One region of the Hippea sp. KM1 genome, then DNA from elsewhere that is predicted to be linked to it. Evidence: riboswitches for the same ligand, from Rfam matches in the RefSeq annotation. Region 1 holds a riboswitch; the other holds the start of a gene.
The links. Region 1 has a riboswitch for fluoride ahead of D891_RS0103470 (dynamin family protein). Riboswitches for the same ligand answer to the same signal wherever they lie in the genome.

Region 1 (11,441 bases):
AGCAGAACAAGTCGTTTTTGATTGAGTGGGATGATAAGGAGAAATTCACCACAAAGCTTGTCCCGTGCTCAAGAAAAGAGGCCTATTTGGCCGACATTACCTACGGCACAAACAGCGAGTTCGGCTTTGACTATCTAAGGGATAATATGAGCTATTCGCTGGATGAGTATGTTCAGCGTGATTTTTACTATGCCATAGTCGACGAGGTTGACTCTATCTTGATAGACGAGGCCAGAACGCCTTTGATTATATCCGGTGTGGCCGATAGGCCTTCTTCTTTGTATTACAAAATAGATAAGGCCGTAAGGCAGCTAAGACCAGGCGATTATGAGGTTGATGAGAAGGTTAAAAACGCCGTTTTGACCGATTCGGGTGTGGAGAAGGTTCAGAAGTTTTTGGGTATAGATAACCTATACGACATAGAGAACATTGAGATCCTGCACATGGTCAATCAGGCCCTAAAGGCACATACGGTATATTTGAAGGATAAGGATTATATTGTTAAAGACGGTAAGGCAATAATCGTTGATGAGTTTACAGGCAGGCTAATGCCAGACAGGAGATACTCCGATGGCCTGCACCAGGCTATTGAGGCCAAGGAGCATTTGAGGATTCAGAAGGAATCCCAGACCCTTGCCTCTATAACATTTCAAAATTACTTCAGGATGTATGAGAAGCTTGCCGGTATGACAGGAACAGCGGCCACTGAGGCCAGGGAGTTTAAGGAGATTTACAACTTAGAGGTCGTTGTCATACCGACAAACAAACCCGTAAGGAGAATAGACCACAACGATCTGGTGTTCAAAACCCACAAAGAGAAGGTGGATGCCATAATAAAAGAGATTCAGGAAAGATACGAAAAAGGGCAGCCCGTTCTTGTTGGAACGACAAGCGTTGAGAAGTCTGAGGAGTTGCATAAAATTCTTACAAAGAAACGCATACCACACTCCGTATTGAATGCAAAGCACCATGAGAAGGAGGCAGAGATTATAGCCCATGCCGGTGAGCCCAAGAGGGTTACCATTGCCACCAATATGGCTGGCCGTGGCGTGGATATTAAGCTGACACCAGAGAGCAAAGAATTGGGTGGGTTGTTTATCCTGGGCACTGAAAGGCATGAATCAAGGAGGATAGATAACCAGCTAAGGGGAAGATCTGGAAGGCAGGGAGACCCCGGTGAGTCGAGGTTTTTCTTATCCTTAGAAGACGATCTGCTCAGAATATTCGGTTCTGAGAGGATCAAGCTCCTTATGGACAAGTTGGGTGTTGAAGAGGGTGAGGCCATTGAAAACAGGATGATTACAAGGTCTATAGAGAACGCCCAGAAAAAGGTTGAGGCCTATAACTTCGAGATCAGGAAGAACCTACTTGAGTATGACGATGTAATGAACAAGCAGAGGCAGGTTATCTATCAGCAAAGGAGGAGTATCCTTGAGGGTAAGGACTTAAAGGAGGATATCCTGGGTTATATCGATTCTATTGTTGAGGATTTGGCCTCTGTTTATCTGCCCGATAAGGTTGACCCTACCAACTGGGATGTTGAGGGCTTCAACAAGGAGATGCGCAGGATATTCGACAGGACTTTTGATATAGATACAAATGAGCTTTCGAAGACCAAACAGAGACATAAATTGCTTGAGGACATAAAGGGTCAGCTTAAGGGGGAATACAACGCAAAGGAAGAGCTGATTGGCAGCGACGAGATGAGGAATTTAGAGCGGCAGGTCATGCTTCAGATCGTGGATATGCACTGGAGGGAGCATTTGAAGAATATGGATTATCTAAGGGATGCCGTTGGCTTGAGGGGGTATGGTCAGAGGGATCCTCTTGTTGAATACAAGAAGGTATCCTTCGATGAGTTTGAGGATATGGTAAGGAGGATTCAGGAGGACACTGTCGCTTCAATCTATCATATAAGGATAGTCATTGAGCAGTAAGTTTTTTGTTGAGACGCCGTTCGATAGGTTTCTCGTTTTTGAATTTGAAGGTCTAAAGATAGGGAGTATCTCCTTTTCTTTCAAACCCGTGGGTCTGCCGCTGTCTGATGCTTTGGGGGATTGTGTTAGGTATATCTTTGACAGTGGCGATTTTTCCTGCTTTGATTACGGCTTGTTGGATAACTCACAGCTTTCTAAGAAAGCCCGAATGCTTCAGGCTTTTCTTGTATCAACCAGGATAGGGCAGACCTTTAGCTATTCAGATGTGGCACAGGAGGTTTTCAACTCAAGAAGCTATGCAAGGGCTGTGGCTTCTATGTTGCACGCCAACCCGTTTGCCTTTTTTGTTGCCTGTCATAGGGTTGTATCAAAAAACGGGATAGGCGGATATTCGGCGGGGGTGGAATTGAAGCGTAAAATCTTAGAATGGGAAGCTTTAAAGGGAGAGGGTTATGTATAAGAGGGAGTCTGCCTGGAGCGGTTTCTGGTGTGGATTGCTTATTGCTGCTGGCCTGTCTGTATTGGGCTGGTTTGTTATGAATACGGCATTAAGCGTTAAGAGGCTGGATAGAACCGTCAGTGTTAAGGGTTTGTCCGAAAGGCTTGTAAAGGCCGATATTGCGATATACCCAATAGAACTTGTTGTTGCCGACAATAACCCCATAAAGCTATCCAACAAGCTTAAGGCAGGCAGGGATAGTATAGAGTCGTTTTTGAAATCTCAAGGGTTTGGTGAGGATGAGATATTTGTCTCTTCTCCCCGAATTGTTGATAATTATGCAAATGAATATAACTCAAACGCCAGGTTTAGATATACGGGGAAACTGATTATAACGCTTTATACGCACCAGGTCGATAAGGTGGTATCGCTGGGGAAGAAACTGTTTAAGCTTTCAGAGATGGGCGTAATGGCCACAAACCAGAAGTTCCAGACGGTCTATCTCTATACCCAGTTAAACAAGATAAAGCCGATCATGATAGAGCAGGCTATACAGAACGCCCATAAGGTGGCTATGAAGTTTGCAAATGAGTCCAACTCGGAATTGGGCCCGATAAAGACAGCCCGTCAGGGTTATTTCAGCATAACAGATAGAGACCCCAACACGCCATATATTAAGCGCGTCAGGGTTGTTGTTAATGTTGTTTACTATCTAAGATAGTTTATTTTTGAGTTTTTCAAGCTCCTCTTTCTCTTTTAAGAGGAGCCTTGTGTTGTTTTCTATGGTTTTTAGTATTTGATTGGCCTTTGCCTGGTTTTCCTTCTTGATCTCAATGGCCTTCTTTAATGCGCCCTCTATGGCCTCTATCGTTAGATCCAGCTTATCCTTAAGCTGATCCTTAAACCTGAAGGTTGTCTCCCTTACCCTTTTTGTCAGATCATACCTGACCCTTCCGCAGTGCCTGTCGAATAGCTCTATTGTTGTGTTCTTTATGTGTCTGTATGCTATCTTTTTGCCTATAAAGAACGGCAGCTTTGTCCTGAATGTGGTTGCAAAGATGTTGAGTATGCCCATCTGATCGGTCAACATAAAGTTAAAATAGCTTTTGTCTGTTAGTCTTTCTTTGTCGATATAGGTGTTTAGCTTTATATCGAATATGGTTGAGGCTGTCTGGATGATGTCTTCTATCTTTTCGTTGATCCTTTTTGCCAGCTCATCGTATATGGCCTCAACCCTGTATGAGATGGATTCGGACTGTTCCTTCTTAAAATCGTTGAATATCTCCATTATGTGCTCGTTCATTTTTTGCGTCATATATGATTCAAACTCCTCTGTGGACGGCTTTTCTTTTGTCTTCTGGTTGTAATGGTTCTGCATCTTCTCTATAAGCCCCGGCAGGTGCTTTTCCTTTAACTTTTCTATCTCATCGTCCAGCTCGCCGTAAATTTTTTCTATGCGCTTGTCCAAGATGTACTCATACTCCTCTGCCTCCTCTTTTACCTTGCCAATGAAGGATTGGAATTTATCCGCCTTCTCCTGCAGGTTCTTTAGCGAGAGGCTCTGGGTTTTCTTCTGTATCTCGAAGGCGTTTAGCTCGTTGTTTATGTGGCGCAGGAGGGCGTTTATCGTATTTATCGCTATGATGTTGCCCTTCTCTTTCTGTATGAAGCTATCCAAGCTGTTTTCTAACTCTTTTATGCCCGATGATTCCAATAACCCTCCGTCCTTTGTCTGTTTGGCCTTCAGTGCGTTTTTTGCAGAAATGGGATAGATCTCTATATTCTCCGATTCTATGTATTCCTTAAGCAGCCCCTTGTTAAACCCTATAACCTCTTTTAGCTCGTCTTTTGATACGATGTCTATCTTGTTGAGCACAAAGAAGAACTTTTCTGTGAACGCCTTTGCATTCTTCAAAAACTCTATCTCAGCCTCACCAAGCGGCGGATCGGGGCTCATAACAAAGATTGCCGCATCGCAATAGGGCAAGAAGTTATAGGCAACATCGGTGTTGTGCTTAAAAACGCTGCCTATGCCGGGTGTGTCTATGATCCTTATGCCCTTTTTTAGGTATGGTGATGGGTGTAATACATGAACCTCTTTTACATTGAGCCTGTTTTTGGGGTTGTGCTTCTCTGTGACATATCCTTCGATCTCGTTGATCTCTATCTGTTTTTCTGAGTTGTCTAAGAATTTGACGATGGCCTTCTTTCTGCTTGAGTAAGAGATGATCGTTACTATGGATGTTAATGGCAGGATGGATGATGGCACAATGTTGTCCTCAAGCAAGGCGTTTATAAGCGACGACTTGCCTCTTTTGAACTGCCCTATGACAACAAGGTTGAATTGCTCATTCATAAGCTTCTCTTTTGTTTTTGATAAGTCTTTTGATGTGATAACCTCTATTGTGGCGATGGTTTTTAAAAGCCTCTCTTTAATGTTATTCATCTCATCCCCCTATGTTCTGGTATGTGGATAGAGGTTATCATCCCCGCTGGCGGGGCTTTTTAGGCTAACCTCATAGCCTTTTTTAGAATATTACCCTAAAAAGGCGGCAAGTTCAATTATCTGTTAATCAGGTAATCCTCATCTATGTGGCTCATCGTTGATTTGAGGTTCTTTGCCCATTTTATGATCTCTTTTAGCTTTCTTGTGCGGGAGGGTGAGTATTTGTCCATATACATATTTTTGTCTGCCTCTCTCATCAGGTCATCTGCCTTTCTGAATTGACCATTTTGGATGGCGTATCCGATAGAGGCGCTGATGATGATCTCTGAGACCTCATTATTGCTTGCTATCCTTGCCTTGATCCTCTCTATAAACGCCCTCACCCCGTTTTCGTTTGTGTTTGGCATTATAACGGCAAATTCATCGCCGCCGATTCTTGCTGCTATATCGCTGCCCCTTGTTGATGTGGATAGTATCTCTGCCATCTTCATGATTAGCTTATCGCCTATCTCATGGCCGAGCAGGTCGTTGGCTATCTTTAAGCCGTTTAGGTCTATTATTACCAGTGCAAGCGGATAGTGCCTTCTGTTGAATAGCCTTTTAATTTCCTCTTCAAAGAAGTGCCTGTTGTATAGGCCTGTTAGGGTATCGTGCAGGCTCAAATACTCCAACTGCTTGTTTTTCAGATACCTCTGTGTTATGTCGTTGAACGATATGATTAATACCGGTTCTGAATCTATCTTGATTTTTGCGACATGCACATCAAACCACCTGCTTTTGCCGTCGGCTGTTATGATATTGGTCTCGCAACCATCGCAGTCCTCTCTTCCCTTTACAACCTTCAGGAACCGTATCTTTAGTGATTCCGGTATCTTTAGCCTCTGTATGGTGAACTCCTCGTTTTCTTCGAAGCAGAGCAGCTTCTTTGCCAGGTGGTTGTAATATTTGATGTTGCCGTTTTTATCCATGACTATAATGCCGGTTTTTATCTTGTCTATGAACTGTTGCAGTTGGTGTTTGTGTTTCTCTATAGCCCTGTATAGGCATACCATCTGGGTTATGTTTCTGAAGATGCAGACGCTTCTGTTCTTCTCTGGCGAATAGCTTACCACCTCAACAAACACATCATTCTCATCTTCGTTTAGCTTTACGGTGGTGTGTAGGTTAAAGCCCCTATCCATGACCAGTTCAATGGCGTCTTTTAAGGTGTTGTATGTTTTAAGCACCTCCTGGGCTTTCTTGCCTATTAGGTTTTCGGATTTTGTTATGGCTTTGCAGTTCATGGCCGCATCATTTACATCCTCAACCGTTAATTCCCCACCGACCTTTTTTAAAACCACAACGCATTCGGGCATGTGTTTTAAAAGCAGGGAGTAGTTTTTCAAAAGCTCTTCGGTTTTCTTTTGAGCCTGGTGTAGCTTTTGTGCCGTTTCGTTGATGCTTTGAGCCATCTGTGAAAGCTCTTTTACTTTTATACTGCCAGGGTCTATCTTTGTATCCAATCCTTGATTGGAGAAGAAGTTGAGTATGGTCTCTATATCTTTTTTGATCGGTTTGTATATAAACCTTAAGAATATCAACAGCCACAACAGATAACCTATGGCAAGCGCCGATATAAAGAATATAAACAACAGGCTCTTTATGCTGGATTTGGCCTCTTTCTTTATAATTGCCTCAAAATCTGGGAATACTGCCGTAAAGTTCCTTGGTGCGCATGAGCCTATGATCCAATTATACGGCTTGTAATAGTAAAGGTATGTAATCCTTTCTCTGAGCTGTTTGTTTTTATGATACGGCCAGATTAGTGTTGTTGTCAGATCACCCAGCTTTAGCAGCTTTTCAAGGCAGTCCTTCAAACACGGCTTTGAGTTTGTGTATGTTATGGACTTATCGTTGAGTTTTAGGCATGTGTGGCCTTCAAAGGCCGGATCTGTATAGAATATAACCCTTCCTGCACATTCTCCTTTGAAGGAGAGTTCCATTATGAACAGGCTGGGGTTTTTGAAGTTTCCAAAGGATGTATTTAACTTCTTTAATGTCAGCTCTTTTGTCTCTTTTTCTAAATTCGTTATCATCTTGCCTGAGCCTATATACCACCCGTAAGGCTCAAACAGCTTTACAAAGGCTATCCTTAGCAGAGGCTTGCCGTTGTGCATGAATTTTCCCTTAACATACCCCTCTTTCTGTCTTTTTATGACATCTATCTCCTGCTGAACGGATTTTGAATATCGTTTATCCTTTAAGAGATTTTTTCCAATTAGGCTTTTCTGAGGACTTAGTATTTCCACCCCATTTAGGGAGGTTATAAAGTAATAGCTTTTACCGTTGTCAAACACTTGGAACATCAGGGAATCCTTTATCCTCTCCCTTATGCTTTCCTTTGACTCCTTCCCCTTGTATTTGTTGTATATGTTCATTGCCACCTTGTATGCCCTGTATGTTCTGTCTTTTAGGGTTTTTAATACATTCTGATACGCCTTTTCCCTCTCTGAGTTTATCAGCTTTACCGCATCCCTTACCTCATATCGCTCAAGCCTTATCTCTCTCTTTAGGTGAACATCCTCGTTGAAGTAATGGATGGCCTTGTTTGTTGCATTTAGCAGAAAATACCCCCACCCGATAGAAACAATGACGGTTATAGAGATTATGCTTAGCATTATGAACACGCCTATCATGGAGGATAATTTAATCTGTTTCACTTGCAGACTTGGCTCCTTTAGTTTACTCGGAGAACTATAGTATTTTATTTTGCAATTGTCAAAAGATAATTTTTCCTAATTCTTATACATGAAACAAAGGAACATATATAATTGCTTCATTTATGAAACGCCTTTAACTTTTTGAAGTAATGCAGCTTTGGCTCACTGAATCTTTCTTGCAAATATGAGAAAAGCCGTATGCGCACTCATGGTGTCATACGGCCTCAGCCTTTCCGGGTTTGTTTTCCAGTGGCGCTGCAGTATCTCGCTAACCTCAACATCTATCAGGGGCAGCCTTTCCATCTCCTTTAAAACCAGCGACACCTGGTTTGTCGTTGGCACTAAAACGCCTATGAGCCTGCCGCTTTTTAGGGGCTTTATGGCGTTTTCAAGGTAAAGCCAGGGTTCTTTGACATCTATAAAAACGGCATCCACATTCTCCTCATCGAACCCTTCTGCAATGTCTTTGTGCTTTACCTCTATCCTGTCGTGGAGGTTGAATCTCTTTAGGTTTTTAAGGGCGTTATCTATGAACTCCTGCCGCTTTTCATAGCTTATTAGTTTGCCTTGTCTGCCCACAATCTGGGCAAATACCGCACTCATGGCGCCGCTTCCAATGCCGGATTCTATTACCGTGTCGTTCGGTTTTATATCAAGCCTCAATGCGATGTATGCTGCATCCTTTGGATATACGATTTGCGTGAGCCTGTTGAGTTTTTTCATGATGAAATCATACAGCGTTGCAGGCAGGAGTATGTATTCATATCCTAAATGGGTCTTTATGCTTTTGCCAAAACCGGTATTGAGAATCAGATCCTTTTCTATAATGCCGTTTGCCGTTGAGTATTTGTCAGGCAGTGTTGCAAGGTTTAATATGTGCTTTTTGTCTTTTTGTTTGTCATAGAGTATGATAATGCTGTTTTGATTGGGTCTATTCATGGATTTTCCTCTATATAGCAGAATTTATCAACATCAAACAGGCCCTTGTCTGTCAGCTTGATGTGGGGTATGACCTCAAGTGATAGAAACGACAGCATGCCAAGCGGATCATCCAGCCCGCAGCCAAGTTCCCTTGCGGCTTGTTTTAGGGCTATGACGGATTCTTTTATGTTTTCGGGCTCATCGCTTGATACTATTCCGCCTATAGGCAGGGCAAGGCGTGTTATTTTATCGTTATTTACAACAACCTGTCCTCCCTGCATCTCTATTATGGCTGAAACGGCCCTTTCTATCTCTTCATCCGAGGTGCCGACGGCCACTATGTTGTGGCAATCGTGGGCAAGCGATGTGGCCATAGCCCCCTTTTTTAGCAGAAACCCCTTAACAAAGCAGGCCGCTTTGTTGTTATGCCCGTATCGTTCTATTACAACAAGCTTTAGTATGTCGTCTTTTGTGTTGAACTCTTCCTCCTGATGCGCAATGGATAGCTTTTGTGTAATCAACGAACCGTTTTTTAGACCGATTGCTATCCCTTTGTGCTTTATTTTGGGCAGTTCTATAGGCGTTTTTACCTTGATGGAGTTTAAAAACGCCTCGGGTGGACTGCTCTTTTTGTGGATGGATTTGTAAATTTTGCCGTTTGTAATCGATGTTTTTGGCATAAATTTCTCATCAAACAGGACAAGGTAAGCCCTTTTTCCCTCTTTTATCCCCAAAAATTCATCAAGCCCGTAATACTTCAGGCCATTAAACGATGCCACCTTAAGCGCCAAAGCAGGCTCAATGCCCAAGCTTATCGCCTTTCTTAGGTTGTAATCTATATGGCCCTTCTCTAAGATATCGCCCACCGATTTGTCGTCGCTGCAGAAGGCAACCCTGTCGGGGTATTCTTTGATTATTTTGTATGCCTCATTGGTTGAATGCTCACTGCTTCCCTCCCTTATGAATACAAAAAAGCCCAACTCTATCTTCTGTTTCAGCTCATCGTAATCATAGCTTTCATGGTCATCCTCAACGCCTGCCTCTTTGTATAGCTTAAGTGTTTGTGCATCTAAATGGGGCGCATGGCCGTTAACCCTTTTGTTGTGCATCCTGGCAAGCTCTATCATCTTTATGAATTTTTCATCCCTGTTTATAACACCCGGCACATTCATCAATTCGCCCAGCGATACAACCTCATCAAAGCCCAAGAAGTATTCCACATCGTCTGGGTCGATCCTGCCGCCGCTTGTGGCAAACCCTGTGGCAGGAACGCAGGAGGGGACGGCAAACCTAAGCTGCATATCCACATCCCTTGCATCGTCTATGAAGAACTCAAGCCCCTTCCTGCCAAAGACATTGGCTATTTCGTGGCAATCGGCAACGGCAAATAGCGTTCCCTTGTCAATAACCGCCTCGGCAAAGCCCTTAGGCGTTAAATGCGTGCTTTCTATGTGGCAATGGCAGTCTATAAGCCCTGTGGATAGATAAAGCCCCTCTGCATCGATGGCCTCTTTGGCCTTTATGGGCGTTGGGCTTATTTTTGCAATAAGGCCGTCTTTTATGCCTATGCTTAGTTTGTCGAATCTCAATTTATCAAAATCGACAACCCATGCATTGTTTATGGCTAAGTCCATTTTTTCCTCTATACCTCTAAAACGCTTCCTACGCCTGCGAAGAAGAACCTATCCTTTAATTTATTGTAAAGCTTGGCCGATACGGTTAGGCCTGTGCAGTGTGAGGCGCCGAGCTTTTGAATGTTGTATTTCTCTATAACCTCCAGTGTTGCGTTTATCTGCTCATCGTTTGCAAATCCTAAATGCGTTCCACCGATAACTGCGTATATCTCCTTTCTGCCGGTTTTGTTGATGAAGTGGTTTAGTATGTTAACGATTCCTGCATGAGCGCAACCAAGAATCACGATTAACCCCTTGGATGTGTCAATTGCTAAGGAGAAATCATCCCAGATCTGATCCTGAACAAGCTCGCCGTTTTCCTTTTCCACCTTCATCTCTGCGTCTATCTTTTCAAAATCCGTTTTGCGCTCAACCTCACCGGAGGAGAAAATGCCCTTTTCTATCTCCCTAAACTCCTTCTCATAAACAAATTCAGCGCCTAAGCTTTCTAAGTATTTCTTATCAAACGGTATGCCTATGTATTTCTTTATGCCGCCCTTGAACCAGAACCTCTTTGAGAAGGCGTCCTTGTGGGTGTATACCTTTAGAGGGGATTTTATCTTTAACAGATCAACCATGCCGCCTGTGTGGTCGTAATGACCATGCGATAGGTATAGGAATTTTATGCTGGATAGATCCTTCTTTAGCGCTATTGCGTTGTTTATCAAAGCCTTGCCCTGTCCTGTGTCGAATAGAAAGTTAAACTCCGGTGTCTCCACAAAAGCGGCAAAGCCGTGCTCTCCAATTACATCAAATGGCACAACGACGCTGTTTTCTGCCAGAACCGTAATTCTTACCTCCATAAGAAACCTCCCGTAAATTTTTTACAATTCTATAAGATTTTTTAATTTTTTACAATTAGTTGCGCAAGAGCGATATGAGTATCTTGGGGTTTATGAGGGCGTCTAATGCATCGCATATCGAGTTAAACACAAGGTCTGCGTGCTGTATCAGCTTAGCGTTGCAGCCGTCTTTGTTTATTACGGCCAGCGACAGGCCTGCAACCTTGAACATCTCTATGTCGTTGTTGCCATTTCCTATCGCTATGCATTCTTCTGCACCTATCGATTCTAAGAATTCCCTTTTTTGTATGGATGTGTTCCGGTTTATGATTTTTAGCTTTATATTGAGGCTTGAAAGCTCCCTTTCTGCACTGCCCATCGTATCAGCGGTTAGTACAATGATTCTTTTAAATAGGTTTTTTAGCTGAGCTGTTTTTTCTTTAACGCAGGGGATAATTCTTGAGTGTTCTGAGAGCGTTCCGGTGTAATCCGATATGAGATAGTTAAAATTAAACCTCTTGCCGTCCACGGTAAAATTCATGTT
Region 2 (11,441 bases), 810 kb from region 1:
ATAGCCCACCGACAAACTGTGGATAACCTATATGGATAAACCACACGGGCGCAAGGACTCCAAGCCCGATAAGCAAGATGATTAGTATTAGTTGGGATATGTGCATGGCAAATACAGGCATGTTTATGGCTTTCTTGTTGTGGTGATACCCGAGAGCTGAATACCCTATGAGTTTTATCATGGAGAATGAAGCAAATCCCATGGCAAGCGCCATCAGCACACCCGCCGTCGAGCTTGCTATTCTATCGAGAATGCTTGTGAATTGATAGGACTGAAACACCGCCTCAAGCAGCATCCATTCTGCAACATAACCCAGAAACAACGGAAATCCTCCAAAGGAAAGCCCCGATGTTAAGATACCTAAAGCCGGTATCTTGCCCACGCTTTTATAGATTCCCCTTACCCCGTCTATGGTTTCCTCCTGCAGTCTTTCCTTCGCCTCACCTATAGATAGAAACATCAGTGTTTTTGCTATACTGTGGGATAGGGCAATTACTATAGCTCCCAAGAAGGCAAACTCATGCAGGGTTGACTTTAAAGAGAATGAGTAAGCTATAGCGGATAGTCCAAGAAGGGCCAAGATCATACCGTTGTTCTCGATTGTTGAATAAGCCGGCAATACATTCAACTCCCTCGATGATGCTGCCCCTATGGCGCCCCAGAAAGCCGATATGCTGCCCAAAACTATGGCTGCAATCCCCCAGCCGTGTGTGTATCCGATTATTTGCATAACCCTTACAAGGCCGTACACCCCCATAAGGGTCATTGAACCGCTGAGTGTGGCTGAGGCATTTGCGGGTGCTTTTGAATACACCCTCTTTAGCCAGGTGTGAAACGGCACCATGTCCATCTTCACCATAAATCCCAGGGATGCAAAGATTAGAAACGGTAGGCTTTTTGATTGTGCATTTAGGGCTATGGTTTTTGTCGATGCGTATAGGGCCGCTGTGGCTATTATCAGAGAAAGTGTCGATATTTCACCGAATAATAGAAACTCATAAGCTTCTTTATATGAGCCTTCATGCTCTGCAATAAGCATATAGGATGATATGGTCATAATCTCTAAGCCTGCAAACAGCATCAACATATCGTATGATACGAGCAATAAAAACATTCCCAGCATTGCCAGATTGATAAATATAGACATCCTCTGTTTGTATCGATTTCCAAAGTCTATTGAAAACAAGGATATTGCAAACCACGAGATGGATGCCATCATCAAAAACAGACCCGATGTCTTATCCAGATAAAAACCTATCTTTATGCCGTCTATAAAGTGCACCACATGTGTTATGGCTAAATTTAAGAACACCGCTTCAAAGCCCAGTATAAAGCTCAAAAAGGAAGCTATAGCAGCCGTTGCATAGCTTAGCTGTTTTTTGGCAAACCCCAAAAGAGCACCGGTTATGAATATGCCTATTATTACCTCAATCATTTTTCAGCCTCCATTATATTTAACAGGGCATTTAATATTTCATCTGCGGTTAATGGTTTTTCATAATAACCTATGATATTGCCTAAATTTAACTCCTTTACAGGTATGCCTATCCCGCTGTTGTCTTCTATCACCATAATGCCAAACGGCTGTGGCAATTGATTGACCGTTTCTTTTAAGGGTTCAACCATTTTTGGTGAGCATTTGCCCAAAACAAGAAGGAGATCCGCATGTCTGGGTGAATCGCAAAAGAATATGCCGAATCTGTGGATGTTGTATTGCGGTGTTTGTAGGGCGGCTATTTCAAAATTTAGGCTGTTGTCGTTTGATACATCTATGGGAAAGATGTGGAGTGATTTTTTAAAAATCGGGGATATTGACCTTACCGCCTCTTTGGTTTTATTAAAGCCCTCCGTTATCCTTTGTGTTATGCCATAAATCGCCCACGGCTTCATATCTCCTCCCTTATCTTGCACAGTCTGAAAAGTTTATGCCGAATGAATCAAAGGTGAAACTAAAATCAGTGAATATGTATCCTTTTATGGCCTCTGCAAATGCCATAAAGCCAAAAACAGATGGCGTTGAGATGTAAGCATAGCTTATGAGGCCGTCTCTTATCTCTAAATAGTAGGCTATAATGCCTGTTGGGGAGCAGGAATAGCCTAAGTAATCACCGTCTTTTATTTGAATCTCTTCTTTTTTGGGTTCGTTGTCTATCTTTTCTATCTGCGATAGGATTATATTGCACGAATTTATAAATTCATCAGCCCTTACCTCCATCCTTGCCAAAGCATCGCACCCCGAGCGTGTGGTTATCTCTAAGTTTTCATACAAGGGGTTGAACCGTCTTAGGTCCTCTTCTATTCCGCATGCCCTAAGGGAAGGTCCACTAAGACCGATTTTTATGGCATTTTCTTTATTCAACCTTCCCACGCCGTAAAGCCTATCTATAAAGTTATAGCTCTGCAGGGCATGCTCGTATAGCTCTTCGAATTTTTCCCTTAAGAGCATTATTCTATTTTTTGCCTTTTTCAAGTTGGCAAGGTTGATCTTCACACCGCCAATGAGGTTTGAGTGCTTCAATAATCTATTGCCAAAAAGGAGCTTGTTTATTCTTAGAAGTTCCTCAAAGATCCATTCAAGATGGGATGTAAGAACAGTTTGGGATGCCCCCTTTGCAAGCCTTGTTATCTGGTGTATGTGGTTGTAAGCCCTCTCCAATTCAAGGCCTATTATCCTTACCCTCTGGGTTGTTTTATCTATTTCAGCTTGGTTTTCTATAGCTTCTGTGAAGGCCAATGAATGGGAGAATGAGAAGTTTCCGCATATCGATTCTGCCAGCCTTAATGCCTCGGAGGGTGTCTTTCTCACCATTAAGGCTTCTATGTTGCGTTTTTTATAGCCTGGGTCAATTTCAACAGACAGGATCCTCTCTCCATATGTGTAAAGATTGAAAACTCCGGCCTCTGCCACACCAGCAGACACTGGCCCGTATCTGAAATTAAAAACGCCCTTGCCCTGGGTTTTGCCACCCCCTATGGATATATCCCTGTTCTTTATTAGGTCATGGTTTTCAAATGTTGAGCTGCATTCGCTGGCCTTTTTTACAAACAACCTATCCTTATCCTGAATAAGCAGTCTATCGTCCCTTAGTATCCCCAACAATCTCATTTTATCATCCCCGTGGTTATGAGTTTTTCAATAAAACCTGCAGCGAATATAACCAAAAACGCCAGAACCGTGTTTAGGACAGGTATGATTAGACTCATGGATGATTCACTTTTTATCCTTGTTGATTGGGTTTTGGAGAATGCCATCTGGGCCGTTTTGCCGTTTAGAGCCAAGAAATCAAGTAAAAGAAAAACAGCCAACAGTAGTGTCAGTGCCAACCCCTTTGTTGAGTATAGGGCATAGATTATCAATATCTCGCCTAAGAATGTGCCAAAAGGGGGTGCTGAGCTTACAGCCAGCGTGGACAACACAAGATTGTATCCTGCGGTTGGCAATATTTTTGTTAGGCCTTCTATATCGCTGATTTTTCTTGAATTAAACACCGCCAATATGTTGCCCGTTGTATAGAACGCCGATGATTTGGCAAAGGCATGGGCAACAAGCAGTACAAAAGCCCCCAATAGTGAGTATTTTGTATTTAGGGATAAACCTATGAGTATCATACCCATGTTTTCTATAGAGGAATATGCAAACATCCTTTTGTAAAACTTCTGGTTTATGAGAAATATCGATGCAAAAGCGACACTCAAAAAGCCAAGCATAAAGGCAAATATATGGAGTTTGGCAGATGGCATAACCTCAAGCACCCTAAACAGGCCAAACAAAGCCACAGGCAGAAGGACTGCAGAAAATATCGCACTTACGGGTGCTATTGCCCTTCCATGCACATCGGCAAGCCAGCTATGCATGGGAAAGATTCCGGCTTTTGTTGCAAAGCCAACTATAGTCAACGCCCCGCCCAACACAAGCAGTTTCTTGTTTGTGAAGGTTAATTGTTTTATTTGGCTCAATATAAGCGTGTGGGTTGATGCATAGATGAATACAATGCCCACAAGTGAGATGATGAGGCCTGCCGATACGATTATTATGTATCTCCATGACGACTCAATAGCTGCTTCGTCGTTGTCTATAGCAACAAGGAGGGCGCTTGTTATCGTTGTTGCCTCTATGCCAACCCAGATAAGGCCTAAATTGTTGAGTATGACACTGAAGAGCATACTTGCAGCAAACAGGTTTAGGAATAGATAATAGTGGCTTCTCTTAAGCAGCGGTTTATGGACATGTTTAAGGTAGGTTAAAGAAAACAGTACGCTTGTTAGATAGATTATAGACACAATTATAAGCATTATTTTTGATTTTCCGTCTATCAATAAAAGGTGGGATGTTGTCGTTTGAAGGTTCAGTATATAGAATGAGCTAACAACGCTTAGACCTGCTGAAATGGTTGATACTAAAGCGGCCAGACCGTCTCTTCTTGTTATGCAAAATATGGAGGCTATTAGGCTAAACCCTATCGGTAAATAGTAAAACATCTCCTACCCCCTGAACTCTTCGAATTCGTCTATTACATCGGATACGGATTCCTCCCTTAGCCTCATTATGATTGCAGAGACCATAACAACGCCTATGAGGTCTAAGAGTATTCCGCCTTCTATAACAAACGGCAGATCGGGAAACATGTATCCACCGAACAAGAACAAGCCGTTCTCTATTACCATATAGCCTATAAGCTGAACGAATGCATTGTTGCGTGATGCTATCAAAAACATGCCCTGGATTATAATGGCTATTGGTATGAAGCCTGCCTGTATGTCAATATTACTAAACAGGGCTGTTCTGTAAATTGTATAGGAAAACACAACCAGCAAAACGGAGATAATGATGGAGAGGCTTGTTGGGATTGTCTGTTTTACCTCCCTTTCCCTGTGGGGTGGTTTTAGTTTTTTCAAGATATACGAGGGTATGAATATGGCTCTGACAAATAGTGTAAGCAGAGCCAAAATTAGCAGGGACAATTCTTGTGTTATTTGAAAATTCACAAACAGCAACACCGCTATGGCAACCGATGAGACGGCAAATGTTAAAACCATCTTTTTTAGATACACCTGCCACTGCATAAAGAGTATGAGTATAATCTGCAGAAATCCCACGACTATATAGGCATCCTTCATAAGACACCTCCGGTTGTGTAAAAGACCAGTATGGCAAGCAGGGCAAAGGAAAAGGCTATGGCCACATATTCAAAGTTTTTGAATAGCTTGTATTTGGATATGGTGGATTGGATGGTTGCAATAATAAACACCAGGATGGTAAGTTTTATTAGATGGATTACGCTATAGACGCAAACAGACCAAAAATCGGGCTTCATAGGCAGAAAAAAGGGAAACAGGAAGTCGTTTAAGAATACACTCATAAGGAGAAACTGCTTTATATAGCTGCCCCACCTCATAAACGCCAACTCCTTGGATGAATACTCCATCTCTATGGCCTGGTCTATCATGCCGAATTCGTTGTTTGTGTGGGATTCTATGGGCAATTTGCCCGTTTCAATCAATAGTGCCATGAAGAAGGCAAATACAACAAACCAGTGAACGAGTGAGGCATACCAATGGGTCGATGTCTGCAGTATGTTGTTGACCACATAGGGGTTGTTTGTGTGGGATATGGCACCGAATGTTATGAATATGAGGACGATTATGGGTTCTGAGAGTGCGCCGATACTTGATGCCCTTGAAACACCCATGTGGGAGTAGTTGTTTCTGCTGTCTAAGGCTGCAAGCTTCTTTAGCGTTGCTATGGCTGCAAATATCAACCCGCCGCCGATAAAATCAACCGTCGGGCCAAATATCAAGGGAAAACCGGTAATGATAGGCAGAACCAGGGTTAAGAATAAATACATGGAGAATGTGATGTATGGAACAACCTGAAACAGATCCGATGCAACCTGAGGTATGACGCTCTGTTTTCTGAACAGTTTTGCAAGGTCGTAATAGGGCTGTAAGATCGGAGGGCCTTCCTTGGATTGGTAAATCTCAAGGAGTTTGTTGAAAATACCCACAATTAAGGGTGCAAAGGCGGCCACAAAGAACAGTTGCATGACACTATAAACCCACAACATAAACCACCTCAAATATAGTTTTTAATAGGAGTTATTGGCCCAAAAAGAGAGGGCAGTTTAAGGCGAACTCCACCGCCTTTAAGCTGCGCCTGTTTTTATATCAAAGTGTTATTTTCTTGTCAAGGCTGGCTTTGGCATAAGGACTCTTTAGCTTTATTGGTATTTTTCTAAAAGGTTTAAGAACTCCTCTTTGGGTAGGGGTTTTGAGAATAAAAAGCCCTGGGCAATCTGGCATCCCATCTCTTTTAAGGTTTCTAATTGCTCTTTGCTTTCAACGCCCTCTGCTATGGTGGTTAGGTTGAGTTGCTGGGCTAAATAGACGATGGTTTTCACAATGGCTTTGGTCTTGGGGTTTTCCATCATTTGCCTGACGAATGAGATGTCTATCTTGATGCAGTCTATAGGGAGGTTTGAGATATAGGAAAGCGATGAATAACCCGTTCCGAAATCGTCTATGTATACCCTATAACCCTCATTGCGCAGCTTGTGCAGTATGCTGCTTGCCCTGCCGGGTTTGTCTAAAAACAACCTCTCCGTGATTTCGATGTTTATGAGCTTTTTGTATTGGGGCTGTAAGCCTATGAGTTTTTCTGTGAAGGCCTCATCCATAAGGCTTGTGGCCGATATATTGACAGAGAGCGGTTTGTCTATTGAATTAGTGCTTAATAGCTCCACCACCTCGTCGATTATATAGTTCTCCAGTTTAACTATGTTTCTGGTCTGTTCGAAGATCGGTATGAATTCAAGCGGCGATATGACGGTTCCGTTTTTTATCCACCTTATAAGGACCTCGGCCCCCTCTATTGCACCCGTCGCTATGCTAAAATACGGCTGGAAGTATAAGACAAACTCCTTGTTCTTTAACGCCTCTGGGAATTCCTGGTTGATCTTCAGTTTCCTTTCGGTTTCGCTCTTTAGCTCCTCTTTATAGAACCCTATGGAGTTTTCGCCTTTGAGTCTGGCATCGATGAGCGCAATCTCGGCCTTATCCAGTAAGCCTATCGGGTCTTTTGAGTCTATCGGGTATATGCTAATGCCCACATTAAACGAGAGGTTAAACCTCTGGCCGTCTATGTCGTATGGCTTTGATAGTTGTCTTATCAGATCCATGCTGATAACGAGTATGTCTTCCTCTCTTTTCATATCTTTCAGGAGTATGGCAAACTTGGAGGACTCCAGTTTGGCTATTATGTCGTATCTTCTTAGGTGTTTTTTGATCCTTTCGCCGATCTCTTTGAGTATCAGGTTGCCCTTTTGGAAACCCACAACCTCGTTTATCAGGGAGAAGTTTATCGGCTTTAGCACAACCACGGCGCCCAATCTATCCTGATATTGGGCCCTTTCTATGTATCTTTCTATGGCTTCGGTAAAGGCATATCTGTTTAGGAGGTTTGTGATGCTATCCCTCCTTAAGGCGTTTTCTATGAGCCTTTGCAACTCGGTGTTTTCTGTTATGTCCTTGCCTGCGGCTATGATGTATGTTCTGTCTGTTTTTACCTTGGATAGGTGGAAGAGGGCCTTCTTGATGTTGCCCTCATCCGTTTTTAGCTTAAACACCAGGCAATTGCCGCTATAATCCTGCTTTTCTATAACCTCGCCTATATCCCTGTCGTTCTCCTGGTATACTATCTCGTTCAGTCTCTTGTTTAGCAATTGATGCTTTGTGTAGCCCAGGGTCTGTGTTGCATTGTCGTTAGCATAGACTATTTTTAGGTCTTCTTCTGCTATGAGGATAAACTCAAACCCTAAATTGACGGCCTCCTCCAGGATGGTTTTCCACTTCTGTGTTTCGAGCTTTTCCAGTGTGGAGTTAAGGGTTTTGCTTAAGCTGTTTATCAGGTGCATGAATTCGCCTGAGAATATATTAGGTATCTTAGAATACAAAATAAGGATATAGGCGATATCACCGTTTTTGAAAAGCGGTATGGAGCAGACCGAATAGACACCAAACCTCTTCTGTACACTCCTCCAGGCAGACATGCCTTTGTCTGAGTATATGTTGTTTATGGTGACGATCCTCTTTTCCCTGTATGAGCGGCCTATGCTTCCCCTTCCTTCGGGTATGTCGGGGTTCACCGATATCTTTATGTTTCTGAAGATGTCTATGTATGTCTGTTTGCCTGCTATGTATTTCTCCTTAAACAGTTCGGTTTTCTCATCCACGTACCCTAAACATACAAGGTCAAACCCAACATCCTCATTCAGCACCCTGACCGTTTGTTTGAGTATCTCATCCTCCTGGGTTATGTTAGTGGATAACTCGTTTACCTTGGCCAGTGCCTTGTATAGTATCTCATAGGTTTTCTGTTTTGTTATATCCACGGTGATTACAAAGCCTGAGGGTTTGGAGTCGTATATGACTGTATAGCCGAAGTTTAAAACAAGCTTTGTCTGTCTGTCCTTTGTTAGGTATGTAATTTCGCTAAACTCCCTTGAGAAGAACTCGCCTGCAACCCTGCGCTCGATGATGCTTTTGGCCCTTTCTTTATATTCATCCTTGATTAGATCCAAAAGCTTTACCTGGCCGCTTAAAAGCTCCTCCTTCTGGTATCCCACAAGCCTGCAGAATGCGTCGTTTACAAAGACAAATCGACCGTCTTTTTGATAGACATACACGCCGAATATGGTTGTGTTGCTTATGGCCTTTAATGTTGCCTCGTCAAACTCTATCCTTTTCATAACAGGCTTTTTATTCTCAATATTCTTAACCCAACAATCCTCAACCTACCTTATATTATTTTTTTGTTTTGTTGTAAATCCCTAAATTTTATAAGGCATGCCCCCATAGGTTTAACCCTTTATTTAAACTTATTTAACAGGTCTGAAACATTCTGAGCTGTATCTTTTAGCTGCACGGATAGGGATGCTATGGACTCAGCCGCCTTTGCATTCTCTCTTATTGCCTCTGTGATTTCGCCAATCTGGGAGTCTATCTCTGTCATTGTTGCAGATATCTCCTCTGTTGCTGCGCTGGTTGAGTGTATCTCGTCTATGGTTCTGTTTGTCCTTTCAACGACCTCGTTTACATGCTCCCTGTTTCTTTCGATGGATTCGGCTTCCGATAGTATGCTCTCTTTTGTCTTGATGGTTTGCTCTATGGCCTTATCCACATCCTGTTGCATCTTCGTAATCGTTGTTCTGATCTCCTCTGTTGATAGTTGCGTTTTCTCTGCTAACTTCCTCACCTCATCGGCAACAACGGCAAAGCCCCGTCCAGCATCCCCGGCTCTTGCTGCCTCAATGGCGGCATTTAGGGCAAGCAGGTTGGTCTGATCTGCTATATCGCTAATTACATCGACGATCTTGCCTATCTCTTTTGACGATTCGCCGACAACATTGATCTGTTCCATCGTTCTTTCGGCCAACCTTGCATTGATCTCCATCATTCTGAGCTTCTCTTCCATATCTTTTATCAGCTCTTGATTTATCTCTGCTATCCCTTCGGCTAAGGATGTTATGTTTTCTGTCGATTCTGCTATGCTCTCAATGGCCTTTGTTGCATCCTCTATGGCATTTTTTATCTCTTCCATGCCCCTTGATGTTTCCTCGTTTGCAGCCGATATTTGAACGGCTGTCGATGATAGGTTGGATGAGCCCTTTAACATGGCATCGGATGCCGTTTTTGTTTCATTTACCATGGCTTGCAGATTTTCAACCATTGAGTTTATGTTTCTTTTGAGTTTGCCTATCTCGTTGTTTGTGTATATATTAAACCTGGCGGTTAGATCGCCATCCCCGATTTTGTTAAGCACATCACCAACGCCGCTTAACGGTTTTATTAGGTATTTTGTAAAGGCCATAAAGCCCAGTATTACTATCGCTGCAATGGAGGCATACACAACAAACATCAGTCTATCATGGTTATTTAAGCCCCTATAGATGCCTGTGATTGATGATCTGATTAAACTGATCCTGTTGCCCAGAATAGAGTTTATCTGCTCATCTATGGATTGGGTAAGTTTATCGAATCTCTGGAACTCCTCATAGCTTATCTTGCTTGAGTTGAGGTTTATTTGACCTAAGGCGACCCTCAACTGGTTGTCTATTGCCGATTTTAGGGTTGATAGTCTTTGCTTTTCTGTTGAGCCTATCCTGGCGCTGTTTATGTTTTTCTCGATAAGCGCATCCACCTTCTCAAAATACCTCTCTGCCTCTTTAAGCATTCTTTCATCCTTAAGGAAGTAAGCCTTTAGAAGGTATTTCTCTGCCTTTGAGTAGTTCTCCCTTATCTTGTTATACAGGCTGACCTGACCCAAATCCCTGGAGTATATGACCCTGGTTTTCTGTTTGATGCTTTTGCTTGATGTTATGGTGGCATAGAACCCTATTGCCAGGCCCGCTATGATGAGGATAAAGAATGCAGCAATCATTTTCTTCACCGATACATTCGACATCGCCCACCTCCTGAAAAATTTTTTTATTTACTAAAAATCGCAAAAAAAAAAAAACATTTTACATAAGTTATTAATTCACTTATTATAAGTATAATCGATTGGTCTCATATCGTCAAGTGCAAGTTAACTTGTAAAAAGGTGGTTAGTTAAAATGTTCGGTGTATAAATAGAGAATTGGTTAAAAGATTAAGAATAAGCGGGGAGACAGGAGATTTTTACCCCCTGCCTCCTTTGGGTTCTTAGTGGAACTTGTTTACTAAATCAAGCACGGTTTGTGCGATGTTTTTCAGTTCAACCGATGCGTTTGCCACCTCCTCTGCTGCCTTTGCATTCTCCCTTATGGCGTTTTGCATCTCTTTGATCTGTGAGTCGACCTCAGAGACCGTTGCGGATATCTCCTCCGTTGCTGCGCTGGTTGAGTGTATCTCGTCTATGGTTCTGTTTGTTCTTTCAACGACCTCGTTTACATGCTCCTCGTTTATCTTTATTGCCTCAGACTCAGAGAGTATGCTCTCCTTTGTCTGTTCTGTTCTCTCTATGGCCTTTTCAACATCCTTCTGCATCTTTATGATGGTGGCCCTGATCTCCTCTGTCGAGCGCTGTGTTTTCTCTGCTAACTTCCTCACCTCATCGGCAACAACGGCAAAGCCCCGTCCTGCCTCTCCAGCCCTTGCTGCCTCAATGGCGGCATTTAGGGCAAGCAGGTTGGTCTGATCTGCTATATCGCTAATTACATCGACGATCTTGCCTATCTCTTTTGACGATTCGCCGACGATGTTTATCTGCTCCATGGTTTTTTCTGCCAGCTCGGCATTTTTGTTCATCCTCTTTACCTTTTTCTCCATATCCTCAAGCATCTTCTTGTTGACCTCGGCTATAGCCTCTGCCAGCTGTGTGATGTTTTCTGTGGATGTTGCAATGCTGTTTATGGCATTGGATGTATCGCTTATTGCCGATACGATCTCGTCCATGCCGTGTGTGG

Region 2: it holds a riboswitch for fluoride, as region 1 does, so the genes downstream of both, D891_RS0107565 (respiratory chain complex I subunit 1 family protein) here and D891_RS0103470 (dynamin family protein) in region 1, are expected to answer to the same signal.

The regions. Positions count from the first base shown of each region.
Region 1 covers NZ_JAFP01000001.1:677,371-688,811, forward strand. Annotated here, with positions in the region: gene secA (preprotein translocase subunit SecA) at 1-1,937, shown strand, start outside; gene D891_RS09435 (methylated-DNA--[protein]-cysteine S-methyltransferase) at 1,927-2,397, shown strand; gene D891_RS0103465 (SIMPL domain-containing protein) at 2,390-3,097, shown strand; gene D891_RS0103470 (dynamin family protein) at 3,089-4,822, opposite strand; fluoride riboswitch at 4,844-4,909, opposite strand; gene D891_RS0103475 (cache domain-containing protein) at 4,939-7,521, opposite strand; gene D891_RS0103480 (tRNA (adenine-N1)-methyltransferase) at 7,684-8,460, opposite strand; gene ade (adenine deaminase) at 8,457-10,076, opposite strand; gene D891_RS0103490 (MBL fold metallo-hydrolase) at 10,085-10,918, opposite strand; gene D891_RS0103495 (HAD family hydrolase) at 10,974-11,438, opposite strand.
Region 2 covers NZ_JAFP01000001.1:1,483,881-1,495,321, reverse strand. Annotated here, with positions in the region: gene D891_RS0107590 (proton-conducting transporter transmembrane domain-containing protein) at 1-1,435, opposite strand, end outside; gene D891_RS0107585 (hypothetical protein) at 1,432-1,890, opposite strand; gene D891_RS0107580 (hydrogenase large subunit) at 1,901-3,106, opposite strand; gene D891_RS0107575 (proton-conducting transporter transmembrane domain-containing protein) at 3,103-4,479, opposite strand; gene D891_RS0107570 (hypothetical protein) at 4,483-5,118, opposite strand; gene D891_RS0107565 (respiratory chain complex I subunit 1 family protein) at 5,115-6,065, opposite strand; fluoride riboswitch at 6,084-6,151, opposite strand; gene D891_RS0107560 (sensor domain-containing phosphodiesterase) at 6,219-8,744, opposite strand; gene D891_RS0107555 (methyl-accepting chemotaxis protein) at 8,864-10,459, opposite strand; gene D891_RS0107550 (methyl-accepting chemotaxis protein) at 10,699-11,441, opposite strand, start outside.